DNA from 3 places in the Delftia sp. GW456-R20 genome. Region 2 is predicted to be linked to each of the others. Evidence: predicted binding sites of a transcription regulator. Region 2 holds the regulator's gene; each other region holds the start of a gene.
The links. The regulator FNR, encoded in region 2, switches genes on or off when oxygen is low (the NO sensors DNR and NnrR bind a similar motif). The targets are predictions, from matches to a motif close to TTGATNNNNATCAA.
Positions count from the first base shown of each region.

Region 1: the regulator FNR is predicted to act here: its motif matches at 6,504-6,517, upstream of A4F85_RS29900 (DUF7933 domain-containing protein).
Region 3: the regulator FNR is predicted to act here: its motif matches at 5,033-5,046, upstream of adhP (alcohol dehydrogenase AdhP).

Region 1 covers NZ_LWCN01000005.1:395,132-404,610, reverse strand. Annotated here, with positions in the region: gene A4F85_RS25825 (HIT family protein) at 1-178, shown strand, start outside; gene A4F85_RS25820 (gamma-butyrobetaine hydroxylase-like domain-containing protein) at 189-611, shown strand; gene ubiE (bifunctional demethylmenaquinone methyltransferase/2-methoxy-6-polyprenyl-1,4-benzoquinol methylase UbiE) at 839-1,570, shown strand; gene A4F85_RS25810 (Tim44 domain-containing protein) at 1,624-2,640, shown strand; gene A4F85_RS25805 (ubiquinone biosynthesis accessory factor UbiJ) at 2,763-3,401, shown strand; gene ubiB (ubiquinone biosynthesis regulatory protein kinase UbiB) at 3,398-4,963, shown strand; gene A4F85_RS25795 (sodium:solute symporter family protein) at 5,022-6,470, shown strand; gene A4F85_RS29900 (DUF7933 domain-containing protein) at 6,648-9,332, shown strand.
Region 2 covers NZ_LWCN01000004.1:1,309,184-1,318,662, forward strand. Annotated here, with positions in the region: gene A4F85_RS11250 (bifunctional diguanylate cyclase/phosphodiesterase) at 1-192, opposite strand, end outside; gene A4F85_RS11255 (HD-GYP domain-containing protein) at 189-1,535, opposite strand; gene A4F85_RS11260 (sulfite exporter TauE/SafE family protein) at 1,605-2,321, opposite strand; gene hemN (oxygen-independent coproporphyrinogen III oxidase) at 2,327-3,709, opposite strand; gene fnr (fumarate/nitrate reduction transcriptional regulator Fnr) at 3,872-4,591, shown strand; gene A4F85_RS11275 (hypothetical protein) at 4,673-4,960, opposite strand; gene A4F85_RS11280 (FixH family protein) at 5,140-5,454, opposite strand; gene ccoG (cytochrome c oxidase accessory protein CcoG) at 5,512-6,966, opposite strand; gene ccoP (cytochrome-c oxidase, cbb3-type subunit III) at 7,044-7,961, opposite strand; gene A4F85_RS11295 (cbb3-type cytochrome oxidase subunit 3) at 7,989-8,126, opposite strand; gene ccoO (cytochrome-c oxidase, cbb3-type subunit II) at 8,138-8,770, opposite strand; gene ccoN (cytochrome-c oxidase, cbb3-type subunit I) at 8,790-9,479, opposite strand, start outside.
Region 3 covers NZ_LWCN01000004.1:1,206,812-1,216,290, forward strand. Annotated here, with positions in the region: gene earP (elongation factor P maturation arginine rhamnosyltransferase EarP) at 1-934, shown strand, start outside; gene efp (elongation factor P) at 1,097-1,651, shown strand; gene A4F85_RS10785 (DUF2239 family protein) at 1,805-2,407, shown strand; gene A4F85_RS10790 (MATE family efflux transporter) at 2,462-3,880, shown strand; gene adhP (alcohol dehydrogenase AdhP) at 3,942-4,970, opposite strand; gene rimO (30S ribosomal protein S12 methylthiotransferase RimO) at 5,121-6,515, opposite strand; gene A4F85_RS31300 (recombinase family protein) at 6,514-7,083, shown strand; gene A4F85_RS31305 (zinc ribbon domain-containing protein) at 7,252-7,806, shown strand; gene A4F85_RS29565 (acyltransferase family protein) at 8,340-9,338, shown strand; gene A4F85_RS31310 (DUF2514 family protein) at 9,380-9,479, opposite strand, start outside.

The sequences.
Region 1 (9,479 bases), on a different contig from region 2:
CTGGCATGTGATTGCGCGCTTTGACTGGGACAGCCATTTTCCGGGCGCGGTCTGGGCCCCGGCCCAGCGCCCGCGCAATGCCGAGCGCGAGGCCGAGGTGGCAGCGCGCTTGCCAGCCATAGACACGGCGCTGGTCCAGGCACTCGATGCCTGGCAACAGCACCCCGCCACTGAATGAGGAGCACCGCATGGCCGGCCTGACCCCTGACACCCCAACCCCCGAAGCCCTGACCGTGCACGGCGCATCGCGCGTGCTGGAAGTCGCCTACTCCGACGGCGCAAGCTTTCGCATCCCCTTCGAGCTGCTGCGCGTGTACTCGCCCTCGGCCGAAGTCCAGGGCCATGGCCCGGGCCAGGAAGTGCTGCAGACGGGCAAGCGCGAGGTGTCCATCACGGCCATCGAGCCCGTGGGCAACTACGCCATCAAGCCCTTCTTCAGCGACGGGCATGAAAGCGGCCTGTACACCTGGGAATACCTCTACGAACTGGGCCGCCGCCAGGACGAGTTCTGGGCGCAGTACCTGGACCGGCTGCAGGAGTCCGGCATGGACCGCGACACGCCCATGCCCGGCAAGGCCAGCGGCGGCGGACACGGCTGCGGCAGCCACTGACGCCGCGCACGGGTGCGCGCTGTATGGCGCCGTTCCCCTCGCACCACATTCCGGACCTCTGTACGGCACAGGGTTATTGGGGGTGGTGCTATATTTAAAATAGCTTAAAAGTCTTTGTTTGAAGGCGTTTCAAGCTGTTTGTTCTTGATAACCCTTGCCCGGCAAAGCCCGTGGCCACACGGGGTTGTCGCTGTACGCATTACTACTGCTTGCTTAGCATCGTTGTTATGAGCACCACACATTTCGGATTCCAGTCGGTGGACGAGCGCGAGAAGGCCAGCCGCGTGCGCGGCGTGTTCGACTCGGTCGCTTCGCGCTACGACGTCATGAACGACCTGATGTCGGGTGGTCTGCACCGTGCCTGGAAGGCCTATACGGTGATGGTGGCCAACCTCAAGGAAGGCGACAAGGCGCTGGACATCGCGGGTGGCACGGGCGATCTGGCCCTGGCCTTCGCCAAGAAGGTCGGCTCCACCGGCCAGGTGGTGCACACCGACATCAACGAAGCCATGCTGCGCGTGGGCCGCGACCGCCTGATCGACAAGGGCGTCATCCTGCCCACCATGGTCTGCGATGCAGAAGCCCTGCCGTTTCCCGACAACCATTTCGATCTGGTCAGCGTGGCCTTCGGCCTGCGCAACATGACCCACAAGGATGCGGCGCTCAAGGAAATGAACCGTGTCCTGCGCCCCGGCGGCAAGCTGCTGGTGCTGGAGTTCTCCAAGGTGGCCAAGCCCCTGGAGAAAGCCTACGACTGGTACTCCTTCAAGATTCTTCCGGCCATGGGCAAGCTCGTGGCGGGCGATGACGCCAGCTACCGCTATCTGGCCGAGTCCATCCGCATGCACCCCGGCCAGGAGGATCTCAAGCGCCTGATGCAGGAATGCGGCTTCGGCCATGTGGACTATCACAACATGACGGGCGGTATTGCGGCGCTGCATGTGGGAATCAAGTGCTGAGCGCGTGAGGCGTTCGGTGAGGTGACGGCAACACGATTATTCGAGGAGATGACATGAAAAAGCTATGGTCTATGGTCTTGGTCGCAATGCTGGTGGTGGTCCACGGCACGGCCGACGCCAAGCGCATGGGCGGTGGCGGATCGGTGGGCAAGCAGTCGAGCAATGTGACGCAGCGTGAAGCTACGCGCGCGCCGGCGCAGAACACGCCGCCGCAGAACGCCGCCACACAGAACGCTGCGGGCAAGCCTGCAACGCCGCCTGCGGCCGCTCCGGCCAAGAAGCCCTGGGGCGCCATGCTCGGCGGCCTGGCCGCCGGCCTGGGCCTGGCCTGGCTGGCCCACTCGCTGGGCCTGGGCGCCGCCTTCGGCCAGTTCCTGCTGATCGCCCTGCTGGCCCTGGTCATCATGGTCGTGGTGGGCATGGTCATGCGCTCGCGCCGTGCAGCGGCCGGTGCGCAGCAGGCATCGTCCAGCCCCTTCGCCTTCCAGAACGCGGCCCCTGCGGGCGCGGGCAACATGGGTGGCAACGTGGACAGCGCACCGCTGGCACGCCAGTACAACCCCGAGAAGGTCGGCAACGACGCCTCGGCCCGTCCCTGGGAGCAGAACCACCAGCCGGCCGCCCTGGCCTCGGGTTCCGGCGTGCAGATCGGCTCTGCCCTGGCAGGCTCGCAGAACTGGGGTGTGCCTGAAGGCTTCGACACCGAAGGCTTCCTGACGGCTGCCAAGCGCAACTTCGTCACGCTGCAATCGGCATGGGACCGCTCGGACATCGCTTCGCTGCGCGCCATGATGACCGACGAGATGCTGACCGAGATCCGTGGCCAGCTCAGCGAGCGCGAGGTGCAGCGCCCTGGCCAGCCCAACCAGACCGACGTGGTCATGATCGATGCCCAGTTGCTGGGCATCGAGGATCTGGGCAATGACTACATGGCCAGCGTGGAATTCTCGGGAATGATCCGCGAGGACGCCTCGGCAGGCCCCACGCCCTTCCGCGAGGTCTGGAACATGACCAAGCCCAAGAGCGGCAGCAGCGGCTGGCTGGTCGCCGGCGTCCAGGCACTGCAGTAAGTAATTTGCAGAGGACCGGCGCAAGCCAGGGATGCGACAGGCGGTCACGCCATGGGCTGGCCACTTGTCTCGACCGGATTTGCGTCGGCCGCATCCTCTCACTTCGGGAATAATCGGGGACTATGGCAACACAGTCCCCTTTTTCTTTTCTGAACGGTCTCATGGAACGCGTGATGGCCGGTCCGCAACCGCCGCAATGGCTGGTCAGCGAGGTGCATCAGCGCCTCGTGCTGTTCCTCAACCATGTGCTGATGCAGGAGAAAGAGGCGATGGAGCGCCTCGTGCGGCAAAAGGGCCGCGTGGCGCGCGTGCAGTGGCGCGGCTACTCCATGGCCCTGCAGATCACGCCCGCCGGCCTGTTCAACGTGGCTCCCGAAGGCGCGCAGCCCGACCTGCTGCTTGAAGTCACCGAGACCTCCCCGCTGGCCCTGGCCCAGGTGGCCCTGCGCGGAGACAAGCCCTCCATCCGCATCGAGGGCGACGTGCAACTGGCCGCCGACATCAACTGGCTGGTGGACCACGTCGAATGGGACGTGGAGGAAGACCTGGCCCGCATCATCGGCGATGCGCCCGCGCACACCGTGGCCAAGGTCGCGCGCAGCGCCGCCCAGGCACTGCGCCAGTTCGTAGGCGCCCGCATGGCCGGCAAGCCCGATGCCGATGCCCCCGCCCCCGAGGCCGCACGTGCCTCAGCGCCCGCCAGCGCGCCCGTTGGTTCCCCCGTGGTATCCCTGCCCGGTTTCGAGAACGACAAGCCATGAGCCGGTTTCTTCGCGGGCTGACCATCCTCTGGGTGGTGTTCCGCTACGGACTCGATGAACTGGTGCTGTCGAGCTTCGAGCATCCCTGGATGCGCCGCGCACGCGCGGTGCTCACGCTGGGCCGGCGGCTGGACAAGCCGCGCGGCCAGCGCCTGCGCGAGGCCCTGGAAGAGCTGGGACCCATCTTCGTGAAGTTCGGCCAGGTGCTGTCCACGCGCAGCGACCTGATGCCGCCCGACGTGGCCGAGGAGCTGGCCCGGTTGCAGGACCGCGTGCCGCCCTTCGATTCGCAGATTGCGGTGGACACCATCGAGCGCGCCTTCCGCAAGAAGCTGGACCAGATCTTCGTGAGCTTCGAGCGCGAGCCGGTGGCCAGTGCCTCCATCGCCCAGGTGCACTTTGCCGTGATCAGCGACCGCAACGGCGTGCAGCGCGACGTGGCCGTCAAGGTGCTGCGTCCGGGCATGAAGACCGTGATCGACAAGGACCTGGCGCTGATGCACATGATGGCGCGCTGGGTCGAGCGCCTGTCGGCCGACGGCAAGCGCCTCAAGCCCCGCCAGGTCGTGGCCGAGTTCGACAACTACCTGCACGACGAGCTGGACCTGATCCGCGAAGCCTCCAACGCCGCGCAGTTGCGCCGCAACATGGAAGGGCTGGACCTGGTGCTGATCCCCGAGGTGTACTGGGATTTCTGCCGCAACGACGTGATGGTCATGCAGCGCATGACCGGCGTGCCCATCAGCCAGGTCGAGCGCCTGCGCGAAGCCGGCGTGGACATCCCCAAGCTGGCACGCGACGGCGTGACCATCTTCTTCACCCAGGTCTTTCGCGACGGCTTCTTTCACGCCGACATGCACCCGGGCAACATCATGGTCAGCCTGGAGCCCGAGACCTTCGGGCGCTACATCTCGCTGGACTTCGGCATCGTCGGCACGCTGACCGAGTACGACAAGGAATACCTGGCGCAGAACTTCACGGCGTTCTTCCGCCGTGACTACAAGCGCGTGGCCGAGCTGCACATCGAAAGCGGCTGGGTGCCGCCGAGCACGCGCGTGGACGAACTGGAGGCCGCCATCCGCGCCGTCTGCGAGCCGTACTTCGACCGTCCGCTGGCCGAGATTTCGCTGGGCATGGTGCTGATGCGCCTGTTCCAGACCTCGCGCCGCTTTCAAGTCGAGATCCAGCCGCAACTGGTGCTGCTGCAAAAGACGCTGCTCAACATCGAAGGCCTGGGGCGCCAGCTGGACCCCAACCTGGACCTGTGGAGCACGGCCAAGCCCTTCCTCGAAAAATGGATGCTGGACCAGATGGGCCCGCAACGGCTGTGGCGCGAGCTGCTGGCCGAGGCGCCGCGCTATGCCAAGCTCATTCCCGAGCTGCCGCGCCTGATCCATCGCCGGCTCACGCGCAACTCCGGCGAGCACGACGAACTGCTCAAGGAGCTGCTGCAGCAGCAAAAGCTCACCAACCGCCTGTTGCAGGCCATCGTCAGCGCCGGTATCGGCTTTGTCATAGCGCTGATCCTGCTGCAACTGGTGGTGCGGCTGCGCTGGTACTGAGAACACTGACGGGTTTCCGGACCTCTCCCTTTTCCCACTTTGAAACAGGAGTGCCAGCGTGCTGCTCTCTATGGTGATCGCCTACCTGTTCGTGACCATCGCCATCGGCCTGTGGGCGGCCAGGCGGGTCAAGAACACAGCCGACTTCGCAATTGCCGGGCGCCATCTGCCCATGTACATGATCATCACCACCACGTTTGCCACGTGGTTCGGCTCGGAGATCGTGCTCGGCGTGCCCGCCAAGTTCATCGAGGGCGGCCTGCGCGGCGTGGTCGAAGACCCGTTCGGCGCGGGCATGTGCCTGATCCTGGTGGGCCTGTTCTTCGCGGGCAAGCTGTACCGCATGACGCTGCTGACCATCAGCGACTACTACCGCCACCGCTATGGCCGGTCCATCGAGATCGTCTGCTCGCTGATCATCATGCTCAGCTACCTGGGCTGGGTCTCGGCCCAGGTCACGGCCCTGGGCCTGGTGTTCAACCTGCTGTCGGGCGGCACGGTCAGCATTCCCGTGGGCATGGCCATCGGCGTGGTGTCCATCCTGGCCTATACGCTGTTCGGCGGCATGTGGTCGGTGGCGGTGACGGACTTCCTGCAGATGATCATCCTGGTCGTCGGCCTGGTGGTGCTGGCCTGGTTTGCCAGCGACATGGCTGGCGGTGCCGGCAAGGTCATCGACCTGGCCGTGAGCCGCGATCTGTTCCAGTTCTGGCCCGAGCCCAGCTGGCATGAAATCCTCTTCTTCTTTGGCGCGGCCATCACCATGATGCTGGGCTCCATTCCCCAGCAGGACGTGTTCCAGCGCGTGATGTCGGCCCACAGCGAGAAGGCCGCCACGCGCGGCACCGTCATCGGTGGCTCGGCCTATATCTGCTTCGCCTTCGTACCCATGTTCCTCGTGGCCAGCGCGCTGATCATCATGCCGCAGGAGGCAGCGGAGTTGCTCAAGCAGGACCCGCAGAAGGTGCTGCCCACCCTGGTCATGGACAAGATGCCCTTCGTCATGCAGGTGCTGTTCTTCGGCGCGCTGCTGTCGGCCATCAAGTCCTGTGCCTCGGCCACGTTGCTGGCGCCCAGCGTGACCTTCACCGAGAACATCTGGCGCCAGTTCCGCACCCAGGCCAGCGACCGGGAAATGCTGCTGGCCATGCGCATCAGCGTGCTCGTCTTCAGCATCTGCGTGCTGGCCTACTCGATCAAGATGGAAGGAACGCCCATCTATGAGCTGGTCTCCAGCGCCTACCAGGTGCCGCTGGTCGGCGCCTTCGTGCCGCTGGTCTTCGGGCTGTACTGGAAGCGCGCCACCACGCAGGGCGCCATTTGCGCCGTGGCACTGGGCATTGGCGTGTGGGTGGTCTTCATGACCACTCCTGCTTTGCACGAGGCATTTCCGCAGCAATTGGCGGGACTGCTGGCTGCAGTGACGGGGATGGTGGCCGGATCACTGGCGCCGCAGTGGCTAGCCAATCGCAGCGCAGACATTCTTGAATTCAGCCCTGAAAGGTAAGCGCCGTCACACCATCATTTGCAAAAACAATTGATGACAATCATCAATAGTTATTAACTATATAGTCGGCGGCTGGGATTGTGGAGGTCCCGGAATGCTGACTTGGGTGGTGTGAAGCACAGGTCGTGACAGTACGGCGGACCTCCGAATAGCAAACGCTTGGGAGGAAGCACCGTCATGAAAACACTCAAACTGATTGCGAGGGCTCGCCGGCTGAAGCTGCGGCCTGTCGCTGGCGTCCGGTTCCGATGGAGTTGGCTTGGAGGCGCCTTGCTTGTGCCAGCCCTGTGCGGCCAGGTGGCAATGGCTGCGCCGAGGATCCCGGTCGCTCCGGTCATTGTCTGGAGCGAGGACTTCGAAAACCCGCAGACACCCCCCATCACCACGGAGGGGCGGGATCTGCTGGTCTACCAGGGCGCGGACCCTGCGGGGCAGATGTATACCGCCGACCCCCTGTACCGGATGAGCGCCAACCAGTGCAATGGCATAGTCACGTCCTTCAACCAGGATCCAACTTCGGCGACGATGAGTGCGGCCTGCGGTTCCCAAGGCAATTGGAACGCCCTGCAGCAGATGGCGGAGGTCGCAGGGCGCTATCAGGGCCAGAGTGCGGCGGATGCGGTCAAAAATCACGTCATGGCGATGCTTACAGCGAATGGAACCTATCCTGCTGGCGCAATTGCCTTTCGCACCAAGGCCAATATTCCGCAAAGTTCCGGCAGCAGATTCCTCACGGCCCGTGCCGATGTGGTGGCGAACTTCTGCTCGTCAGGATTCGTCGCTCCGTTGCTGCGTTTTTCTCTTGTCAATGACGCTAATGCGGAACTGCCCATCTCCATGAACGCTGTCGATCCATGCGTGGATGGTGTGTCGTTCAATACGATGCCTATCGGTATTGGGATCATACAAACGGCCAGGGCCCAGACAGTGACCTCTCCCGGAGCCCTGCTCTTCAGCGGAGCCTCTGTCGGGTTTGTTCTGCACAACGACCAGACCAGCTCCATGGGCAACGATTCGTCGATCGACAACGCGCAGATCATCGATGTCACGCCGCAGCTGGACAAGGCCTTCTCGCCTGCCAGCATCCACCTCGGCCAGGTCTCCCGGCTGACCATGACCATCACCAATACGACCGATCTGCTGCGCAAGCGAGGCTGGTCGTTTACCGACAACCTGCCTGCAGGACTGGTCGTCGAGGGCAATGCCAGCACCACCTGCCCCGGCACGACCGTGCAGGCGGCAGCAGGCGGCAGCACCGTGACCGTGTCCAACGGAGACCTGGCCCAGGGCGCCGCCTTCTGCGAGGTGAGCCTCGACGTGCGTCCGACCGCGACAGGCAGCTTCACCAACGGTCCTTCCAACCTCAGTCTTATTGGCCTGAACCAGCCGGCCACACTGGCTGTGCTGGCGGTTGCGCCAGCGGCCGACATGCAGGCCACCAGCGTCGATCTTCCGCCGTCCATGACGGTGGGGGCACCGGTATCCGGCAGCTTCAGCTGCACCAATGCGGGACCCAGCCCTGCGGCGGCAGCATCGTGTGCCATTTCAGGTCTGCCGGCAGGCGCTTCCGTGTCCTGCACTCCCGCTGTTCCTACAGGATCGCCGCTGGCCGCAGGCGACAGCATCGCCTGCACGGTAGGCTTCACGCCTGCTGTCACGGGCGCCATCACGGCACTGGTGACGGCCGGCAGTGCAACGACAGATCTGGTGCCAAGCAACAATACGATGTCCTTCCCCTACAACCCAGGGGAGTCGGCGGACATGAGGGCCACGGAGCTGACCCTGCCGGCCTCCATGGCTGTGGGCACGCCGGCATCCGGCAGCTTCAGTTGCACCAACGCGGGGCCCAGCCCTGCGGCGGCAGCCTCGTGCGCCATTTCAGGTCTGCCCGCAGGCGCTTCCGTGTCCTGCACTCCCGCTGTACCTACAGGATCGCCGCTGGCCTCGGGCGCCCGCATTGACTGCACGGTGGGCTTCACGCCCACAGCGGGCGGGGCATTCACGGCCCTGGTCACCGCCGGCAGCGGCACGCCGGACCCGGTGCCTGCCAACAACACGACCTCGCGTCCCTACAGCCCCGGGGAGCGGGCCGACATGCAGGCCACCTCCATCACGCTTCCCCTGACCATGACGGTGGGCGCGCCGGTCTCCGGCAGTTTCAGCTGCACCAATGCCGGCCCCAGTGCGGCCACGGCGGCCTCGTGCGTGATCTCCGGCCTGCCAGCCGGGGCGACCACGTCCTGCACGCCCAGCGTGCCCACGGCCTCGCCATTGGCATCGGGCGGCAGCATCGCCTGCACAGTGCAGTTCACGCCCACCACAACGGGCACCATCGCGGCCTTGGTGACGGCGAGCAGCAGCACGGTGGATCCGGTGCCGGCCAACAACACCAAGGCCCACCCCTTCAACCCCGTGGAGCGGGCCGATATGCAGGCCACCAGCGTCACGCTGCCGGCCACCGCCAACGTGGGTGTTCCCGTGAAGGGATCGTTCGTCTGCACGAATGCCGGCCCCAATGCGGCGGCCTTTGCCAATTGCTCCATCGCAGGGCTGCCAGCGGGTGCCAGCACCTCATGCACGCCTGCGGTGTCGACTGGCGCGCCGCTGGCCTCGGGTGCCCGCATTTCCTGCACGGTGAGCTTCACGCCCACCACGCAGGGCAGCCTGACAGCCACGGTGACGGCGGTCAGTGGAACCACGGACCCGGAGCCGGCCAACAATTCGCGGGATCAGGAATTGGTGGTTGCTGCCGCATTGACACCGGAGCCGGTCCCCGCCACCGGGGTGCCTGCCCTGGTGCTGATGGGCCTTGCCGTCATGCTGGCCGGTATGGGGATGCAGCGGCGCCGGGCACGGCGCTGAACATGGACGCGGCAGGCGCCCCGGCAGCGGGGCTTGCCGGCACCGCCCTGATGGAATGCCAGTCCGCGCGACTGGCATTTTGCATTTCGGGCCATCAGGTACCGACTGATGCATGCGGCTTGCGGCTCTCCGGCCTGGGCCTTTGGG
Region 2 (9,479 bases):
CTGCTGCTGCGGCGTGGCGGCCAGCACCTGCACGGGCAGGCCCGGGGCCGCATCGGCCTCATAGCCGGTGACGGATTCGCTGGCGGCGTTGGCGCGCAGCACCTTCAGGGTGCGCGCATCGATCAGCCACAGGGCCTCCTGCAGTGCATCCAGCAGGCGGGGCCAGGCGCGGTTGAGCGCTTGCTTGTTCAAGACGCCACCTTCGGTGGATCCAACTCCACCGCCCGTTCAAAGTAATAGCAGACACGCCGGCGCGGCGACAGGTAGTCCAGCGCATCGCGCGGCAGCTGCGCGGGCGCCACTCCCCGGCGTATGCCCAGCTCGGGAAACAGCTCCAGCGCCAGCACGGGCGCCTGCGCGGCCGGCACGCCGGCATCGTGCACCATCACCGAGGGCTTGAGCGGGCGTGATGCATTCACGGACATGACCATGGCATGGCGCCCATCGGTCAGCTCCACCACCGAGCCCGGGGGGAACACACCCATCATGCGGATGAAGCCATTGAGCACGGGCGCGGCGAACTTGTCGCGCAGCCGACTGAACAGCATGGACAGGGCCTCGTGCGGCGTATGCGGCGTCTGTGCATCGCCAGGATTGCACAGGCGGTCGTAGCTGTTGACCAGGGCCAGGATCTGGCCCGTGAGTTCCATGTCTTCGGCCACCAGGCTCAGCGGGAACCCCGTGCCGTCGGCCCATTCATGGTGCTGGGCGATGGCCGTTGTGACCTGGGCCGACAGGCCCATGCGCATGGCAATGGCCACGGATTCGCCCACATGGCGCTCGTAGCGCTCGCGCAGGGCGTCGGGCACGGAAGGCTCCAGGGCCAGGCCGTGCATACCTTCGACACCGGCCACGGGCTTGCCCGCGTCATGCAGCAGCGCCGCCAGGCCCAGGTCGCGCAGCAGCGATTCCTGCAGGCCCAGGGCCCGGCCCAGCAGCAGGCTGAGCACGGTCACGTTGACGGCATGCACGCTCTGGCTGCTGCCCACGCCATCGGACAGCAGGTGAATGGCCACGTCCTGCGGGCCCGCCAGTTCGGCCAGGCAGCCATCGACCAGGGCCTCGGTGGGCATGCGCGCCTGCTCGGGCGCGCTGGCGATGGTGGTCTCTATGGCCACATAGCCGCGCTCCACCTTCTGAAAGCGCGCATTGCAGTCCTCCAGCCGGCCGCGCCAGTCGGGCACGGACAGCAGCAGCGGTGCTGGCGCAGGTTCGGTGGGTGCAGGCTCGGGGGCCACCACGACGGGCGGCAGCTCCTGCGGCGGCGGGGTGCGCACCTCGGCGGGCCAGGTGTCGCTTTTGTGCGGGACACAGCGCACCACCTCCAGGCCCAGGGATTTCAGGGTCTGGATCTGTGCGCTGGAGGTGATCTTGAAGCTGCTGACCGGAAAGGGATGGTTCAGCCACCCAACATCGAGCTGGACAAACATGCCCGGACGGAGGTCTCGGATATCGATGAGGACGGAATGGTTCACGCGCGGCAACGGCCCCGAGGCTGAAGGAATCGGCAATATGTAAGCCGATGATTCGGGCATTATCTCCAGTTCTGAGGGCCTCGCAGCCAATCCGCGACCCCAGGTGCCAAGTCTGGCCTCAGCTGTTGCTCAACGGCACCAGAGGCTGGGCTTGTAGATCAGGTCCATCCACAGCGCCCAGACGGCCACGCCCACCAGCATCAGGCCGGCCAGGCGCGTGCCCCATTCGGCGCGCAGACCGTTCAGGCGCTGCCGGCCCAGCCGCCACAGCCAGGGGCCGGCCACCAGCCACAGCCCGCTGCCCACGCCAAAGGCCGCCATGGCCAGCGCGCCCTGCAACGGGCCGCCGCTGAGCGCGGCGACCAGCACGGCCGAATACAGCAGTCCGCAAGGCATGAGCGCCCAGGCATAGCCTGCCGCCAGCGTGCCGCCCGGCGCCGACACCCAGGGCTGCACGCGCCGCCAGGCGGCGCGGCCAGCAGACTCCAGCCAGGCGGGCTGGCGGGCCTGCACCATCATGGCCAGGCCCCAGGCCATCACGGCGACATGGGTCAGCGTCCAGAACGGCTGCAGCGCCGTGGTCTGGCTGGTGAGCCAGGACAGGCTCTCCATGGCCAGGGCCGAGGCAGCGCCCAGGCTGGCATAGCCGGCCAGACGGCCGCCGTGGAACAGCGCCGTGCGCAGCCACAGCCGGCTTTGCAATCCATGCACGGCCACCACCTGCGAGCCGCCGCCCTGCCCCGCCCCGCCCGTGACCACGCCGCAGGGCGCAGCGCACATGGCAAGGCAATGGGGCCCGCCGACGAGCCCCATGATCAAAGCGGTCCAGAGCAGCGACAACAGCATGGGGCCTAGATGATCCTCGAAAACCGCGCCCGGTTCTTGTCCGCCTGCAGATATCGGTCAAACAGCATGGCTACGCCGCGCACGAAGTACCAGCCCATGGGCGTGACCTGGAAGCCCTCGTCGCTGATCTGCACCAGGCCCTTGGCCTGCAAGTCCTCCAGGGCCGCCATCTCGGGCGCGAAGTACTCGCGAAAGCCCAGCAGCCAGGCCTGCTCCATGGGCTCGAACAGCACGGCGCCCTGACACATGATGGCCATGATGACGGCGCGGCGCACCAGGTCGTCGCGCGACAGCGCCAGGCCCCGCACCACGGGCAGGTGGCTGGCGTCGATGGCGTCGTAGTACTCCTCCAGCGTCTTGGCGTTCTGGCTGTAGCTGGCACCCACCTTGCCGATGGCCGACACGCCCAGCGCAATCAGGTCGCAGTCGGGCTGGGTGCTGTAGCCCTGGAAGTTGCGGTGCAGCCGGCCCTGGCGCTTGGCCACGGCCAGCGAGTCCTCGGGCAGGGCGAAGTGGTCCATGCCCACATAGACATAGCCACCGTCCATGAACGCGGCGATGGAACGCGACAGCATGGCCAGCTTGTCGGCCCCCTGGGGCAGATCCTCGGCCGCAATGCGCCGCTGCGGCTTGAAGCGCTCGGGCAGGTGGGCATAGGCATAGAGCGCGATGCGGTCGGGCCGCAGCGCGTTGACCTGGGCCAGCGTGCGCTCGAAGGATTCGGGCGTCTGCTTGGGCAGGCCGTAGATCAGGTCCACGTTGATGGAGGCAAAGCCCAGCTGCCGCGCGGCCGCCACCAGCTCGAACACCTGCTCGGCCGGCTGCACGCGATGAACCGCGATCTGCACCTGTTCGTCAAAGTCCTGCACGCCGAAGCTCAGGCGGTTGAAGCCCAGCTCCTTGAGCACGGCCAGGCGCTCGACGCTGACGGTGCGCGGATCGACCTCGATGGAGTACTCGCCACCCGGCTCCAGCTTGAAATGCTCGCGCAACAGGCCCATCAGCGTGCGCAACTCGTCGTCGGAGAAGAAGGTGGGCGTGCCGCCGCCCAGGTGCAGCTGGCTGACGGTCTGGCCCTTGCCGCAATGGGCCGTATGCAAGGCCATCTCGCGCGCCAGGTAGTCCAGGTAGACGGCGGCGCGATCGTGGTGGCGCGTCACGATCTTGTTGCAGGCGCAGTAGTAGCAAAGCGACTCGCAAAAGGGCACGTGCACATACAGCGACAAAGGCGTGGCACGCGCTGCGGTACTCGATTTGCGTTGTTGCAGCGCCAGGATATAGTCCTCTGCACCAAAGGCCTCGACAAAGCGGTCGGCGGTAGGGAACGAGGTGTATCGGGGCCCCGGTACGTCAAAGCGACGCAGCAGCTCTGGGGTGACAGCGGTCATGGGTTTTTTCCTCTAATACCTCGACTGTGCCGCAGCACATCGGTCATGTCCTTGACTCATATCAAGAGTTGTTTGAGGGACTGCTGCGACAATTTGATCCAACTCATCGCAATCCACGAGGTCACCGCCGGCACGCTGTGTGCCGCTGATGTTTATCACTCCATGAACCTTCAGACCATCAAAGCCTCCTGCTCCAACTGCAACCTGCGCGAACTGTGCATGCCCATGGGCCTGGATGCCGAGCAGATGCAGCGCATCGACGACATCGTGGCCACGCGCCGCAAGGTCAAGCGCGGAGGCCTGCTGTTTCGCAACGGCGAGACATTCACCTCGCTGTACGCCATCCGCACCGGCTTCTTCAAGACCTGCGTGGCCACCGAGGACGGACGCGACCAGGTCACAGGCTTTCAGATGGCCGGCGAGATCATCGGCCTGGACGGCATCGTCAACGACCACCACACCTGCGATGCCGTCGCGCTGGAAGACGCCGAAGTCTGCGTCATGCCCTTCGACAAGCTGGAAGACCTGTCGCGCGAGGTCACGGCCCTGCAAAACCATGTGCACAAGGTCATGAGCCGCGAGATCGTGCGCGAGCACGGCGTGATGCTGCTGCTGGGCAGCATGCGCGCCGAAGAGCGCCTGGCCGCCTTCGTGCTCAACCTGGTGCAGCGCCTGCATGCGCGGGGCTTTTCCAAGTCGGAACTGGTGCTGCGCATGACGCGCGAGGAAATCGGCAGCTACCTGGGCCTGAAGCTGGAGACGGTGAGCCGCACCTTCTCCAAGTTCGCGGACGACAACATCATCGAGGTGCGCCAGCGCCATCTGCGCATCCTGGACACGGAGGCGCTCAAGCGCATCGTCAACAGCCAGCAGTGCCAGTGAGGCCGCAAGGGCGGCAAGCATTCATCCGCCAATGAACAAGGCCCGCGACAGCGGGCCTTGTTCATTGCAGCGGGCTCTCGCTCAGTCCCGCCCCAGCCCCTGCATGGCCAGGTCCGGGTCGGGCTCGGAGACCACGCCGTCGTTGAGATCGCGGGCCGATCGGCCCAGCATGGTGGTCATCAGGCTGGAGAGCATGGTCACGCCCCAGAAGGCGAAGAAGGCCAGCGTGTAGATGCCCTGGCGCGACCAGCCCAGGTCGCCGAGCCAATGCAGCTCCAGCGGGTCCACAAAGGCAAAAACCAGCATCTCCATCACGGCGGCTGCCAAAAAGGCAGGCCAGGCAATCCACATCCAGCGTTGGGCCAACATCAGCGATCTCCTTGTGCTGTCGAGGGGGCGCCTTCATTGTGCGCCGCGCCAACGCATGGCGCCAAGCCCCGCAGCGCCCTGCACGCCTGTAGGAAACCCTCACCCGTCGCGCATGCCGGAGATGCGATCCGCCATGCAAAAAGGCCGCGACTGCGGCCTCTTGCAGGGGTGCACGGCGATCAGCGGTCCGTGGGGTGATCGTGCGCGGGCGTGGCCGCATGGTTGCGGCCGGTGACGGCGGGCGCCATGCTCTTGGGCACTTCGCGCACGCCATCGGCACGCTCGTTGATCGTGATGCCGTTGCGGTAGTAGTCGGGGTCGATCACGGGATCGGCGCCATTGATGGCGATGATGGCCGTGATCACGGCAGCGACCACCACGGCCGCCGGGCCGGCCACCACCAGCCAGACATGGCCGAACTTCCACCAGGGCTTGCCGGCGTCGGGGTGCGAGGGAGCCTGCGCGGGCGCGGACACTGCGGGACTGGAAGACATGGGAAACCTCTTTCTTTCAGGCGGCAGGCGCGGACCGTGCCACGCCTGCCAGGAACATCACCGGGGCACCAGGAAGACGGCCTTTTCGGACGCGCGTCCCGCGCCCGAATGCACGGCATCGATATCGAAGAATACGGTGTGCGAGCCCGGCTCGGCCGAACCGTAGGGAATCTGCAGTCGCGCCGCAATGCCGCGCGTCTCGGCCGGGCCGACCTCGACTTCCTGCTCGGACGCCAGCTCCAGCCCATCGAGGCCATGGGCGCTGATGCGGTAGCGCTGGGCCTGCTCGGTGGCATTCATGATCTGCAGGCGGTAGACATTCTCCAGCTTGCCGCCAGCCACGATGCGCGACAGCGAGGCGCGGTCGCGGATCACGTCCACCTTGACCGACTGGCGCAGCGCCAGGCTCACGATCATGGCCACGCTCAAGCCGATCAGCACGGCCGAGTAGATCAGCACGCGCGGACGGAAGATGCGGCGCAGCACCTGGGCACGCCGCCACAGGCCGGCCATGGCGTTCTGCGTGGTCAGGCGGATCAGGCCGCGCGGGTACTCCATCTTGTCCATGATGGAATTGCAGGCGTCTATGCACAGGCCGCAGCCAATGCATTCGTATTGCAGACCGTTGCGGATGTCGATGCCCACGGGGCAGACCTGCACGCACATCTTGCAGTCGATGCAGTCGCCCAGGCCCTGGGCCTTGTAGTCCACCTTCTTGGTGCGCGGTGCACGCGGCTCGCCCCGGCCCGTATCGTAGCTGACGATCATGGTGTCCCGGTCGAACATGGCGCTCTGAAAGCGCGCATAGGGGCACATGTACTTGCAGACCTGCTCGCGCATGTAGCCCGCGTTGCCATAGGTGGCAAAGCCGTAGAACAGCACCCAGAACATCTGCCAGCTGCCCTGCAGCGCCAGCAGCTCGCCGCCCAGCTCGCGGATGGGCACGAAGTAGCCCACGAAGGTGAAGCCGGTCCACAGCGCAATGGCGATCCACAGCAACTGCTTGAGCGACTTCTTCCAGGCCTTCTCGAAGGTCCAGCCGTTCTTGTCCAGCCGCATGCGCGCGCTGCGGTCGCCTTCGACCTTGCGCTCCACCCACATGAAGATCTCGGTGTAGACCGTCTGCGGGCACGAGAAGCCGCACCACAGGCGCCCGGCCACGGCCGTGAACAGGAACAATGCCAGCGCCGAGATGATCAGCAGGCCCGCCAGGTAGATGAAGTCCTGCGGGTACAGCACCAGCCCGAAGAGATAGAAGCGCCGCGTTCCGAGGTCGAACAGCACCATCTGGCGCTGGCCCCACTCCAGCCAGGGCAGGCCGTAGAAAACCAGTTGGGTGAGAAACACCAGGGCCCATCGCCAGCGTGCGAAGACACCGCTGATGGAGCGCGGGTAGACCTTCTTTTCCGACTCGAACATCGACACCAGCTCGCCCGGATCAGGCGTGGCCGGCGTGATCGGAATGACTTTGCGGGGAGGCTTCCCGGTGTCATCCCCGCTCTCGGGCTTCATGGTGGGTTCCTTTGTTTTTTTGAAATATCTGAAAACTCAAAACGCAAAAAGGCGGCGCCGCAGCGCCGCCCCTGTGCTTACTGACGGACTGCGCCGTCTTTGTGCGACATGCCCCAGACATAGGAAGCAAGCACCGCGATCTGCGCCTCGGTCAGCTTGTCCTTCTGGGCAGGCATCTCGTTGTGCTTGCCGTTGTTGATCATGGCCGTGATGGCGGCCTCGCCCCAGCCGTGCAGCCAGATGTCATCGGTCAGGTTGGGCGCGCCCAGAGCCTGGTTGCCCTTGCCGTCCATGCCGTGGCAGGCTGCGCAGGCCGTGAACTTGGACTTGCCCAGCGAGGCCTTGAGCGAGTCGTGCGGGCTGCCCGACAGGCTCAGCACATAGTGCGAGAGATTGCGCACATCGTCGGGCGTGCCGACGGCAGCGGCCATGGGCGGCATGATGCCGATGCGGCCGCCCGTGATGGTTTCCCTGATCTTCTCGGGCGTGCCGCCATGCAGCCAGTCGCCATCGGTCAGGTTGGGGAAGCTCTTGCCGCCGCGTGCGTCCGAGCCGTGGCACTGTGCGCAGTTGTTCATGAACAGGCGCTCGCCGATGGCCATGGCCTGGGGGTCCTTGGCCATGTCTTCGGTGCTCATGCTCGTGAACTTGGCGTACAGCGGCTCCAGGTCCGCGCGGGCCTTGGCCATCTCGTTTTCATAGGCGCCCAGCTGCGTCCAGCCCAGCTTGCCCGCGAACGAGCCCAGGCCCGGATAGGCCGCCAGGTAGGCGAAGCCGAACACCGAGGTGATGATGAACAGCCACATCCACCACTTGGGCATGGGGTTGTTCAGCTCGCGCAGGTCCTCGTCCCAGACGTGGCCCGTGGTGTTGTCGGCCGATGGGACCACCTTCTTGCGTGCGGTGAGATACAGCAGCAGCAGGCAGCCGATGATGCCGCCCAGCGTGATCGCCGTGACATAGATCGACCAGAAGTTGTTTACGAAATCGCTCATGGGAAGTTCTCGTTCTGGTGGAGGGACTCAGTCTTGCTCGAACGGCAGCTGGGCGGCCTCGTCGAAACGGGCCTGGTTGCGGCGGGCGAACGCCCACCACCAGATGCCGATGAAGCAGGCCAGCGAGGCCAGCGTGGCCACGATGCGCATGGTGGTGATGTCCATGTCGCTCTCCTTTACTTGACCGAACGGCCCAGGACCTGCAGGTAGGCGATGACGGCGTCCATTTCCGTCTTGCCCTTGACCTGCTCGGCAGCGCCGCTGATTTCCTCGTCGCTGTAGGGCACGCCCACCTTGCGCAGCGCGCTCATGTGCTGGGCGACCACGGTGTCATCCACCTTGTTCTTTTCCAGCCAGGTGTAGGCAGGCATGTTGGACTCGGGCACCACGTCGCGCGGGTTGTTCAGGTGGATGCGATGCCATTCGTCGCTGTACTTGCCGCCCACGCGGTGCAGGTCGGGACCCGTGCGCTTGGAACCCCACTGGAAGGGGTGGTCATAGACGAACTCGCCAGCCACCGAGTAGTGGCCGTAGCGCATGGTCTCGGCGCGGAAGGGGCGGATCATCTGCGAGTGGCAGTTGTAGCAGCCCTCGCGCAGATAGACGTCGCGGCCCATCAGCTGCAGCGGCGTGTAGGGCTTGAGGCCCGCCACCGCTTCCGTGGTCGACTTCTGGAAGAACAGCGGAACGATTTCCACCATGCCGCCGACGGCGACCACCAGCAGGGTCAGCACGATCAGCAGGAAATTGTTGGTTTCCACCTTCTCGTGGGAAAAGCTCTTGGGAGCGCTATTGTTGTGATCGGACATGAGTAATGCTCCTAGACGCTCAGGCGTGGGCCACGACGGCAGGCACGGCCACCTTCACCGAACGGCCCGAGATCGCGGTCTTCCAGGTGTTCCACAGCATGACCAGCATGCCGCCCAGGTACAGCAGGCCACCGGCCACGCGGATCACGTAGAACGGATAGCTGGCCTTGACGCTTTCGACGAAGGTGTAGGTCAGCGTGCCATCGGGATTGACGGCGCGCCACATCAGGCCCTGCATCACACCGGCGATCCACATCGCGGCGATGTACAGCACGATGCCGATGGTGGCCATCCAGAAGTGCAGTTCGATGGCGCCCACCGAGTGCATCTTGGTCTTGCCGAACAGGCGCGGGATCAGGTAGTACAGCGAGCCCATGGTGATCAGGCCCACCCAGCCGAGGGCGCCCGAGTGAACGTGGCCCACGGTCCAGTCCGTGTAGTGCGACAGCGCGTTGACGGTCTTGATGGACATCATCGGACCTTCGAACGTGGACATGCCGTAGAACGACAGCGACACGATCAGGAAGCGCAGGATGGGGTCATCGCGCAGCTTGTGCCATGCGCCCGACAGCGTCATCACGCCGTTGATCATGCCGCCCCAGCTGGGAGCCAGCAGGATCAGCGAGAACACCATGCCCACGGACTGCGTCCAGTCGGGCAGCGCGGTGTAGTGCAGGTGGTGAGGACCCGCCCACATATAGGTGAAGAT
Region 3 (9,479 bases), 100 kb from region 2:
GCCCCACCCGGCCGGGCTCAGCGTGCACGGCTGGCCCACGCAGGCGCAGGATGTCCCTCAGGCCGTGGGCGATGTAGTCATCGAGGCCTTCGGCTGCGAGATCCCGCCGCCCTTTCTGGCGGCCATCGCGCGCCGGTCACCGCTGTGGATCAACCTCGAATACCTGTCGGCAGAGGACTATGTGGAGCGCTGCCACCGCCTGCCCTCGCCGCTGATGTCGGGGCCGGCTGCGGGACTGACGCGCTGGTTCTTCTACCCGGGCTTCACGGCCGCCACGGGCGGCCTGCTGCGCGAGCCGGACCTGGCCGCGCGCCAGGCGGCTTTTGCTTCCGAGGGCCGGCAGGCCTGGCGCACACGCCACGGCATAGGCACCGGCGATTGCGCCATCTCGCTGTTCTGCTACGAGCCCCCTGCCCTGCCTCAATGGCTGGCCCAACTGCATGCAGCGCCCCCTGCGCCGCAGGCCACGCATTTGCTGGTGACCCCGGGGCGCGCAGCCGCCGCCGTGCAACAGGCCATGACCAGCGTGCCCGCCACGGAACAAGGCGCGGTGACCCGGCATGCGCTGCAGCCCTGCCCCCAACCTCAGTTCGACGAAATGCTCTGGGCCTGCGACCTGAACCTGGTGCGCGGCGAGGATTCGCTGGTACGCGCGCTGTGGGCGGGCCAGCCGCTGGTCTGGCACATCTATCCTCAGCACGACGACGCCCATCACGACAAGCTCGACGCCTTTCTTGACTGGCTGCAGGCACCGGCCAGCCTGCGCGCCTTCCACCATGCCTGGAACGGCATGGCACCGGCAAGCACCCTGCCCGCAATCACGCCTGCGCTGCTGCAGCAATGGCAGGAATGCGTGCAGGCGGCACGCCTGCGGCTGCTGCAACAGACCCCATTGATTGAGCAGCTACAAGCTTTCGTGACCGAAAAAAGCTAGAATGCACGTTTTGCCTCCCTGGAGGCGCCGCTGCGGGCGACCGCCAGCCGGCCGCCATCGACCAACCAGGGTTGCACCCGCCGCGGAACTGCGGCAGGCGCACCGTCCCAGCGACTTCGCTTGCCTGCCCTGTTGAGCGGCTCAACCTCAGCCAAGCAAGCTATGAAAATCGCTCAAGAAATCCGCGCCGGCAACGTGATCATGCACGGCAAGGACCCGATGATCGTCCTGAAGACCGAATACGCTCGCGGTGGCCGCGGCGCCGCCACCGTCCGCATGAAGCTCAAGTCCCTGCTGGGCAACATGGGCACCGAAGTCGTCTTCAAGGCCGACGACAAGATCGACAACGTGATCCTGGACAAGAAGGAGTGCACCTACTCCTACTTCGCCGATCCGATGTACGTGTGGATGGATGCCGACTTCAACCAGTACGAAGTGGAAGCCACCAACATGGGTGACGCCATCAACTACCTGGAAGACGGCATGGAAGCCGAAGTCGTGTTCTACGACGGCAAGGCCATCTCCTGCGAACTGCCCACTTCCGTGGAACGCGAAATCACCTGGACCGAACCCGCCGTCAAGGGCGACACATCGGGCAAGGTGCTCAAGCCTGCCAAGATTGCCACCGGCTTCGAAGTGCCCGTGCCTCTGTTCGTGAGCCAGGGCGACAAGATCGAAATCGACACCCGCACGGGCGAGTACCGCAAGCGCGTCTAAACAACGCCTGCAGTTCCCTCTGCGAAGCCCCTGGCAGTCTCTGCCAGGGGCTTTTTCTTTGGGCGCGCGGTATCCACGCAGATATTTACCCGGATTTAATTGACTTGCGAATTTTACCCGGCTAATATCCTCCGCATGACTACCGACTCTTGCATGGCGGGCGCCGAGCCCGCACCCAGCTACACCATCTTCCAGGGCCATGGCCGTCTGCTCCAGGGGGACAGGCCTGCCGTCCTGCAGTTCCTGCAAAGCCATGAACAACAGGCGCAGGGCAGTGGATCGGCACCGCCGTTGTGGGTTTTCGACGACCACAGCGGCATGCGGCTGGACCTGGACTGGCGCAGCGAACTGGCCGCATCGCCCGCACCCGGTCAAGCCGCCGCCCCGCGCAGCGTGGGCCGCCCCAAGCTGGGCGTGGTGGCACGCGAAGTCACCTTGCTGCCGCGCCACTGGGAATGGCTCAACCGCCAGCCCGGCGGCGCCTCCGGCGCACTGCGCAGGCTGGTGGACGAGGCGCGCGGCAAGCACGCCGCACAGGATGCCGTGCGCGCCGCCACCGAAGCCGTCTACCGCTTCATGAGCGAGATGGCGGGCGACCTGCCCCATTTCGAGGACGCCAGCCGCGCCCTGTTTGCACGCCAGGCCGAAGCCTTTGCACAGCACACCGCCGCCTGGCCCAAGGATGTGCGAAGCTATCTGCAGCAACTGGGCGGCCCCGTGTGGGCGGGCTCACCTGCGGCGCCAGCCCAGGACTGAAGACCTGAAACGGCCCGACCTCACTGCTTTTCTCGTCGCATTACCAGACACAACATGACGAAACCAACCGAACCCCTGCCCCAGGCCGCCGCGCCTGCCGCATCCAGCCACGGCGGGCCGCCCATTGCCGGCAGCCAGCCGTTGTGGCGCACCTTTCTGGTGTTCCTGGGCCCCATGGTGCTGGCCAACATACTGCAATCGCTGTCGGGCACCATCAACAGCGTCTTCATCGGCCAGATGCTGGGTGTGCAGGCGCTGGCCGCCGTCGCGGCCTTTTTTCCGGTGATGTTCCTCTTCATCGCCTTCGTGATCGGCCTGGGCGCGGGCTCCTCGGTGCTGATCGGCCAGGCCTACGGCGCGCGCATGCATGACAAGCTGCGCGCGATTGCGGGCACGGCCATGTGCATAGGACTGCTGTTCGGCGCCATCGTGGCCCTGTTCGGCGGGCTGTTCACCGAGCCGCTGATGCGGTTGCTGGGCACGCCGCCCGACATCATGGAGCAGGCCACGCTGTACTCGCGCATCGTGCTGCTGGGCATGCCGGGGCTGTTCGTGTTCCTGCTGGCCACCTCGCTGCTGCGCGGCGTGGGCGACACGGTCTCGCCCATGCTGGCCCTGCTGATCTCCACGGGCACGGGCCTGGCCTGCACCCCGGCGCTGATCGCGGGCTGGGCCGGCCTGCCGCGCCTGGGCGTGGCCAGCGCAGGTGTATCCATGATCCTGGGCTTCACCCTGGCGCTGGCCTGGCTGGGCTGGCGGCTGCGCCGCATCGGCAGCCCGCTGGCGCCCAATGCCGCGCTGTGGAAGGCGATGCGCATTGACCGGACCCTGCTCAAGAGCATCCTGCGCGTGGGCATTCCCACGGGCGTGCAGATGATTGCCTCGTCCATGGCCGGGCTGGTCGTCGTGTCGCTGGTCAACGGCTTCGGCTCCAGCGCCACGGCCGCCTATGGCGCGGTCAACCAGATCAACTCGTTTGCGCAGTTTCCCGTGATCTCGGTCGCCATCACGGCCTCCATCCTCGGAGCCCAGGCCATCGGCGCGGGACGCAGCGAGCGCCTGGGAGCCATCACGGCCACGGCCATCCGCATGAACCTGGCATTGGGCGCCGCCCTGGCCCTGATCGGCAGCCTGTTCGCACGGCCGCTGCTGGGCATGTTCATCACCGACGAGCAGGTGCTGGTGCTGGCCATCGAGCTGCTGTACATCGTGCTGTGGAGCGGCCTGCTGCTGGGCTGCTTCATCGCCCTGTCGTCCATCATGCGTGCCAGCGGCGATGTGGTCATTCCCACGGCCATCACCATCACGGTGCTCGCCGTGCTGGAGCTGCCCATGGCCTGGTGGCTGAGCCGCGGCTTCGGGCTGATGGGGATCTGGATGGCGCTTCCGCTGTCCTACACCCTGACGCTGTGCCTGCAGACCGCCTACTACAAGCTGGTCTGGAAGAAGCGCCCCATCCGCCGGATGGTGTAAGGCATGCGCCATGCAAAACAGGCTTCCCAAGGGAAGCCTGTTTTTTGGGGTGGGCAAGGCGTCAGGCGTTCAGGTCCAGCACCACGCGCCCTTCGATCTTGCCTTCATGCATGCGCGCGAAGATGTCGTTGATGTTCTCCAGCCGGTCTGTGGACACGGTGGCCTTGACCTTGCCCATGGCCGCGAAGTCCAGCGACTCCTGCAGGTCCAGCCGCGTGCCCACGATGGAGCCGCGCACCGTCACGCCGCTGAGCACCATGTTGAAGATGGGCAGCGGAAAGCTGCCGGGCGGCAGGCCGTTGAGCGACACCGTGCCGCCGCGCCGCACCATGCCCAGCGCCTGCTCGAAGGCCTTGGGCGATACCGCCGTCACCAGGGCGCCGTGTGCGCCGCCAATCTCCTTTTTCAGGTAGGCCGCAGGGTCCGTGGTCATGGCGTTGACCGTGACCTGTGCGCCCAGGCGCCGGGCCAGCGCCAGCTTGTCGTCATCCACGTCCACCGCTGCCACATTCAGGCCCATGGCCTTGGCATATTGCACGGCCATGTGGCCCAGGCCGCCGATGCCCGAGATCACCACCCAGTTGCCGGGTTTGGTGTCGGTGACCTTCAGGCCCTTGTAGACGGTGACGCCCGCGCATAGCACGGGAGCGATCTCGATGAGGTCCACGCTGCCCGGCAGCAGGCCCACGAAATTGGCATCGGCCAGCGCGTACTGCGCAAAGCCGCCGTTGACCGAGTAGCCGGTGTTCTTTTGCTGCTCGCACAGCGTCTCCCAGCCGCCCAGGCAATGCTCGCAATGGCCGCAGGCCGTGTAGAGCCAGGGAATGCCGACGCGGTCGCCCTCCTTCACATGGGTGACGCCTGCACCCACGGCGGCCACATAGCCCACGCCTTCATGGCCGGGGATGAAAGGCGGATTGGGCTTGACGGGCCAGTCGCCCTGCGCCGCGTGCAGGTCGGTATGGCAGACGCCGCAGGCCTCGATCTTCACCAGCACATGGCCGGGATCGGGCCTGGGCACCGGAACTTCCTCGATGGTGAGCGGCTTGCCAAACTCCCGCACCACGGCGGCCTTCATGGTCCTGTTCATTCGCGCCATCCTTTCTTTGCGTCAAAGTAGGGACAGCATTTCAGCGAAGCGACCTGAACGCCTTGATCAAAATCAGGCCTTGGACCATCAAGGACAAAAAAAACGGGCAAGGAAAACCTTGCCCGCTTTTCAGGGATGCGAATGCAGGCCTTACACGGGCTGGCCCACCAGGTCGTGACCCTGCGTGCCCACGATGCGCGCCTTCACGAAGTCGCCCACCTTGTAGGTCTTGCTGGCCTTCTCGGGCGGCAGCAGGTGCACCAGGCCATCGATCTCGGGGGCATCGGCATAGCTGCGGCCCACGCCACCCTTCTTGCCCAGGCCCACGGACTTGTCCACCAGCACCTGCATGGTCTGGCCCACGCGCTTTTGCAGGCGCGCAGTGGAAACCTCTTCGGCCACGGCCATGAAGCGCGCACGGCGCTCCTCACGCACTTCCAGGGGCAGCATGCCGGGAATCTCGTTGGCGGCAGCGCCTTCGACCGGGCTGTAGGCAAAGCAGCCAGCGCGGTCTATCTGCGCCTCGCGCAGGAACTGCAGCAGGTGCTCGAACTCCTGCTCGGTCTCGCCGGGGAAGCCCGCGATGAAGGTGGAGCGGATCACCAGATCCGGGCAGATCTCGCGCCAGCGCTGCAGGCGCTCCAGGTTCCTCTCGCCGTTGGCGGGGCGCTTCATGCGCTTCAAGACATCGGGATGGCTGTGCTGGAAGGGCACGTCCAGATAGGGCAGCACGCGACCCGTGGCCATGAACGGAATGATCTCGTCCACGCTGGGATACGGGTAGACATAGTGCAGGCGCACCCAGGCGCCATAGGGCTCGGCGATCTCGGCCAGCGTCTGCACCAGTTCGAGCATGCGCGTCTTGACCGGCTTGCCGTCCCAGAAGCCCGTGCGGTACTTCACATCCACGCCATAGGCCGAGGTGTCCTGGCTGATCACCAGCAGCTCCTTGACGCCGCCCTCGAACAGCGCACGCGCCTCCTTGAGCACATCGCCCACCGGACGCGAAACCAGATCGCCGCGCATGGAAGGGATGATGCAGAAGGTGCAGCGGTGGTTGCAGCCTTCGGAGATCTTCAGGTAGGCGTAGTGCCTGGGCGTGAGCTTGATGCCCGCCTCGCCAAAGGCGCCCGGCACCAGGTCGATGAAGGGATCGTGCGGCTTGGGCAGATGGGTGTGGACGGCGTTCATCACCTCCTGCGTGGCGTGCGGACCGGTCACGGCCAGCACGCTGGGATGCACTTCCTGGATCAGGTTTCCGCCATCCTTGCCCGCCTTGGCGCCCAGGCAGCCCGTGACGATGACCTTGCCGTTCTCGGCCAGCGCCTCGCCAATGGTGTCCAGGCTCTCGCGCACGGCGTCATCGATGAAGCCGCAGGTGTTGACGATCACCAGGTCAGCGCCCTCGAAGGTCTTGGAGGTCTGGTAACCCTCGGCGCTGAGCTGGGTAAGGATGAGTTCGGAGTCCGTGAGTGCCTTGGGGCACCCGAGGGAGACCATACCTATACGGGGCAGCCGATCCACTTTGACAGCAGTTTCATTCATGGGAAAAACTTCTAAAGGTCTTGTCTATAGCTACCTGCGGTTCTCGGACCCCAAGCAGTCAACGGGGAGCAGCACGGACAGGCAGCTGGCATACGCGGAAAAATGGGCCTCTGAGCACGGCCTGCAGCTTGACAGCAGCCTGACCCTTCGCGACGAGGGCCTGAGCGCTTACCACCAGCAGCACATCAAAAGTGGTGCGCTCGGGGTGTTCCTGCGGGCCGTGGAGGACGAGCGTGTACCGCATAGATCTGTGCTGATCGTGGAGGGGCTGGACCGCCTCTCTCGCGCAGAGCCCATCCAGGCTCAGGCGCAACTGGCCCAGATTGTAAATGCGGGCATCACCGTGGTCACAGCGAGCGACGGAAAGGCCTACAGCCGGGCACGGCTGAAGGAAAACCCCATGGATCTGGTCTACAGCCTGCTGGTGATGATCCGCGCGCACGAAGAAAGCGACACGAAGAGCAAGCGCGTGAAGGCCAGCATCAGGCGTTTGTGCGAGGGGTGGCAGAACGGCACGTATCGGGGGCATGTGCGCCAGGGACATGACCCGAATGGGTCAAGGAGGTAGAAGGCGGACGGGAGATCGACTCCGACCGCGCGGCCGCCGTGCGCCGGGCCGGTCAGCTATATGTCCAAGGCCATGGGAGCAAGGGCATTGTGCAGCGCCTCGATGCCGAGGGACTGAAGCTCTACAGCACATCGGCGGAGAACGCCGCAGATCTACCGCCTGTTGAAGATGCCCCAGCTTGCAGGCATCAAGCCCATTGCCATCGATGGCGAGGAGTACCAGCTGCGCGGCTACTACCCTGCTCTACTGAGTGCAGACGAGTGGACCGAGTTGCAGCGCGTCGCCGCGCAGAGCGGCCGCAGGCGGGTCAAAGGGGATCTGCCGCATGTCATCACAGGTCTCGGTATCACGATCTGCGGATACTGCGGCCGCCCGATGTCCGGCCAGCACCTGGCGACCAAGAATCGCCTGCCAGATGGGAGACTACGCGACGGAAATCGGCGCCTGCTCTGCGCCTCGGCTGCCGCCTATGGCGGGGGCTGCCCAGTGTCAGGGAGCACCAGCGTGGCCCCTGTTGAGCGCGCGATCATGTCCTATTGCAGCGACATCGTGAACTTGCAGGCGCTGTACGGGGCAGACCGCAACCAGGCGCCCCGCGCCCAGGTGGTTGCAGCACGCCAGGAGGTGGACCAGATCAGCGCCCAGCTCGACAAGCTCACCGACGCGATGCTGGCCAGCGCCGATGAGGGCACGCCGGCAGTGTTCGCATGGCGCGCCCGCTAGCTGGAGGTCGACCTGGCCGCTGCTCAAGCCCGGCTGCAGGCGGCCGAACTGGATCTGGCCGGCGCGACGCGCACAGACATCGCTGGCGCCGATGCCGCTTGGCGCGCGCTGGCTACCGGCGTGGAGGCACAGGAGATAGGGCCCAGACTGCAGGCCCGCCAGCTAGTGGCGGACACGTTTGAGCGCATAGTGGTGTACGCGCGAGGTGTCAATCCTCAGCCTGATTGCTCCGAACGCACCTGCAAAATTGACCTCGTACTGATCGCTCGAGGGGGCACAGCCCGCATGCTTACGATTGATCGGCAGGGCAACTGGATTGCAGGGGAGCAATCATATCAATCCTCCGTTGAAACGCTTTTATAATCACAACAGAGACACTTATTCGAGGAAACCACACAATTCGTGAACAGGGAGTAATAAAAATCTTCAAAATCAAAATTTCAAAATCAGCGAATTTTTGGAGACACTAAAACGACCATTTATCCACAAAAGCTACAGTTTAAAATATGCTTCGGATTGACTATAAATAAATCGTGCTTTACTCCATTCAAATATTACGAGCAATTGCCGCCTGGATTGTAGTAGCTCATCACTATGTACAGATAGTCCATGGCTTCAGCCAAGCAACGCCAACTCTGGCATTTCTCTCAAACTACGGTGCAATTGGTGTAGATATCTTTTTCATAATAAGTGGCTTTGTAATTTATCTCGCCACAAAAAATAATACAACAACTGCGATGACCTTTGCAGTTCATCGAGTAGCCAGAATATTACCAATCTACTGGATTTGCACAGCAATTACAGCAGTACTGGTTATCAGTTGGCCCAAACTAATACCGTCCACCGCTTTTGAACTAAGCTTTTTCCTCAAAAGTCTGCTTTTTATCCCATCACCAAACCCGTCAGGGATTGGCATTTACCCCCTGGTTACTGTTGGATGGACGCTAAATTTCGAGGCGGCATTCTATTTGATATTTTTCTTAGCCATATTTTTTGGTAAGAAAAACTTAATATCCATGATATTCATTGGAATATTTTTAATAAATACCATACCTGCAAAATTCATACCAAATATTCAATTCTATTCATCCACTATCATATATGAGTTCATGATCGGAATACTGATAGGCTCATTTTATGAAAAGAGCGAATCAAAGGACATAAACATAATAATATCAGTCATTCTATTTTCTATTGGAATATATTTATTGCACGCAGCGGGCGGAGCATCTCACGATCCAGTAAAAAATGGAATACCTTGCGCGCTAATTTTCATTTCCATAATCACTCAAGAGAAATATTTTAAGCGCCTAAAGTTCTTTAAGCACCTAGGCGACTGGTCTTATTCTACATATCTGTTTCATGTAATAATAATATCAATTTCCATTGAATTCACCAAAATAATGTTGATTGATGAAAAAAATGCAATTGCTTTAAGCGTTATAGGAATTGCAGCCATTTCTTATCTTAGCTTCAGGTTTATCGAAAAACCCATATCCATCTTTATAAAGAAAAAATTCCCTCTTAAATGAATATAAATATTCAACTCTGATTAATATATATAAAACAGACCTCAGTGCGCCAGCACAATCAGTGAAATTGCAGCTTCGTGAGTGCGCTCGCAGGCTTCACCACGACTTCTGGCGTCATCAGCAATGCGCGCCAATTCTCCC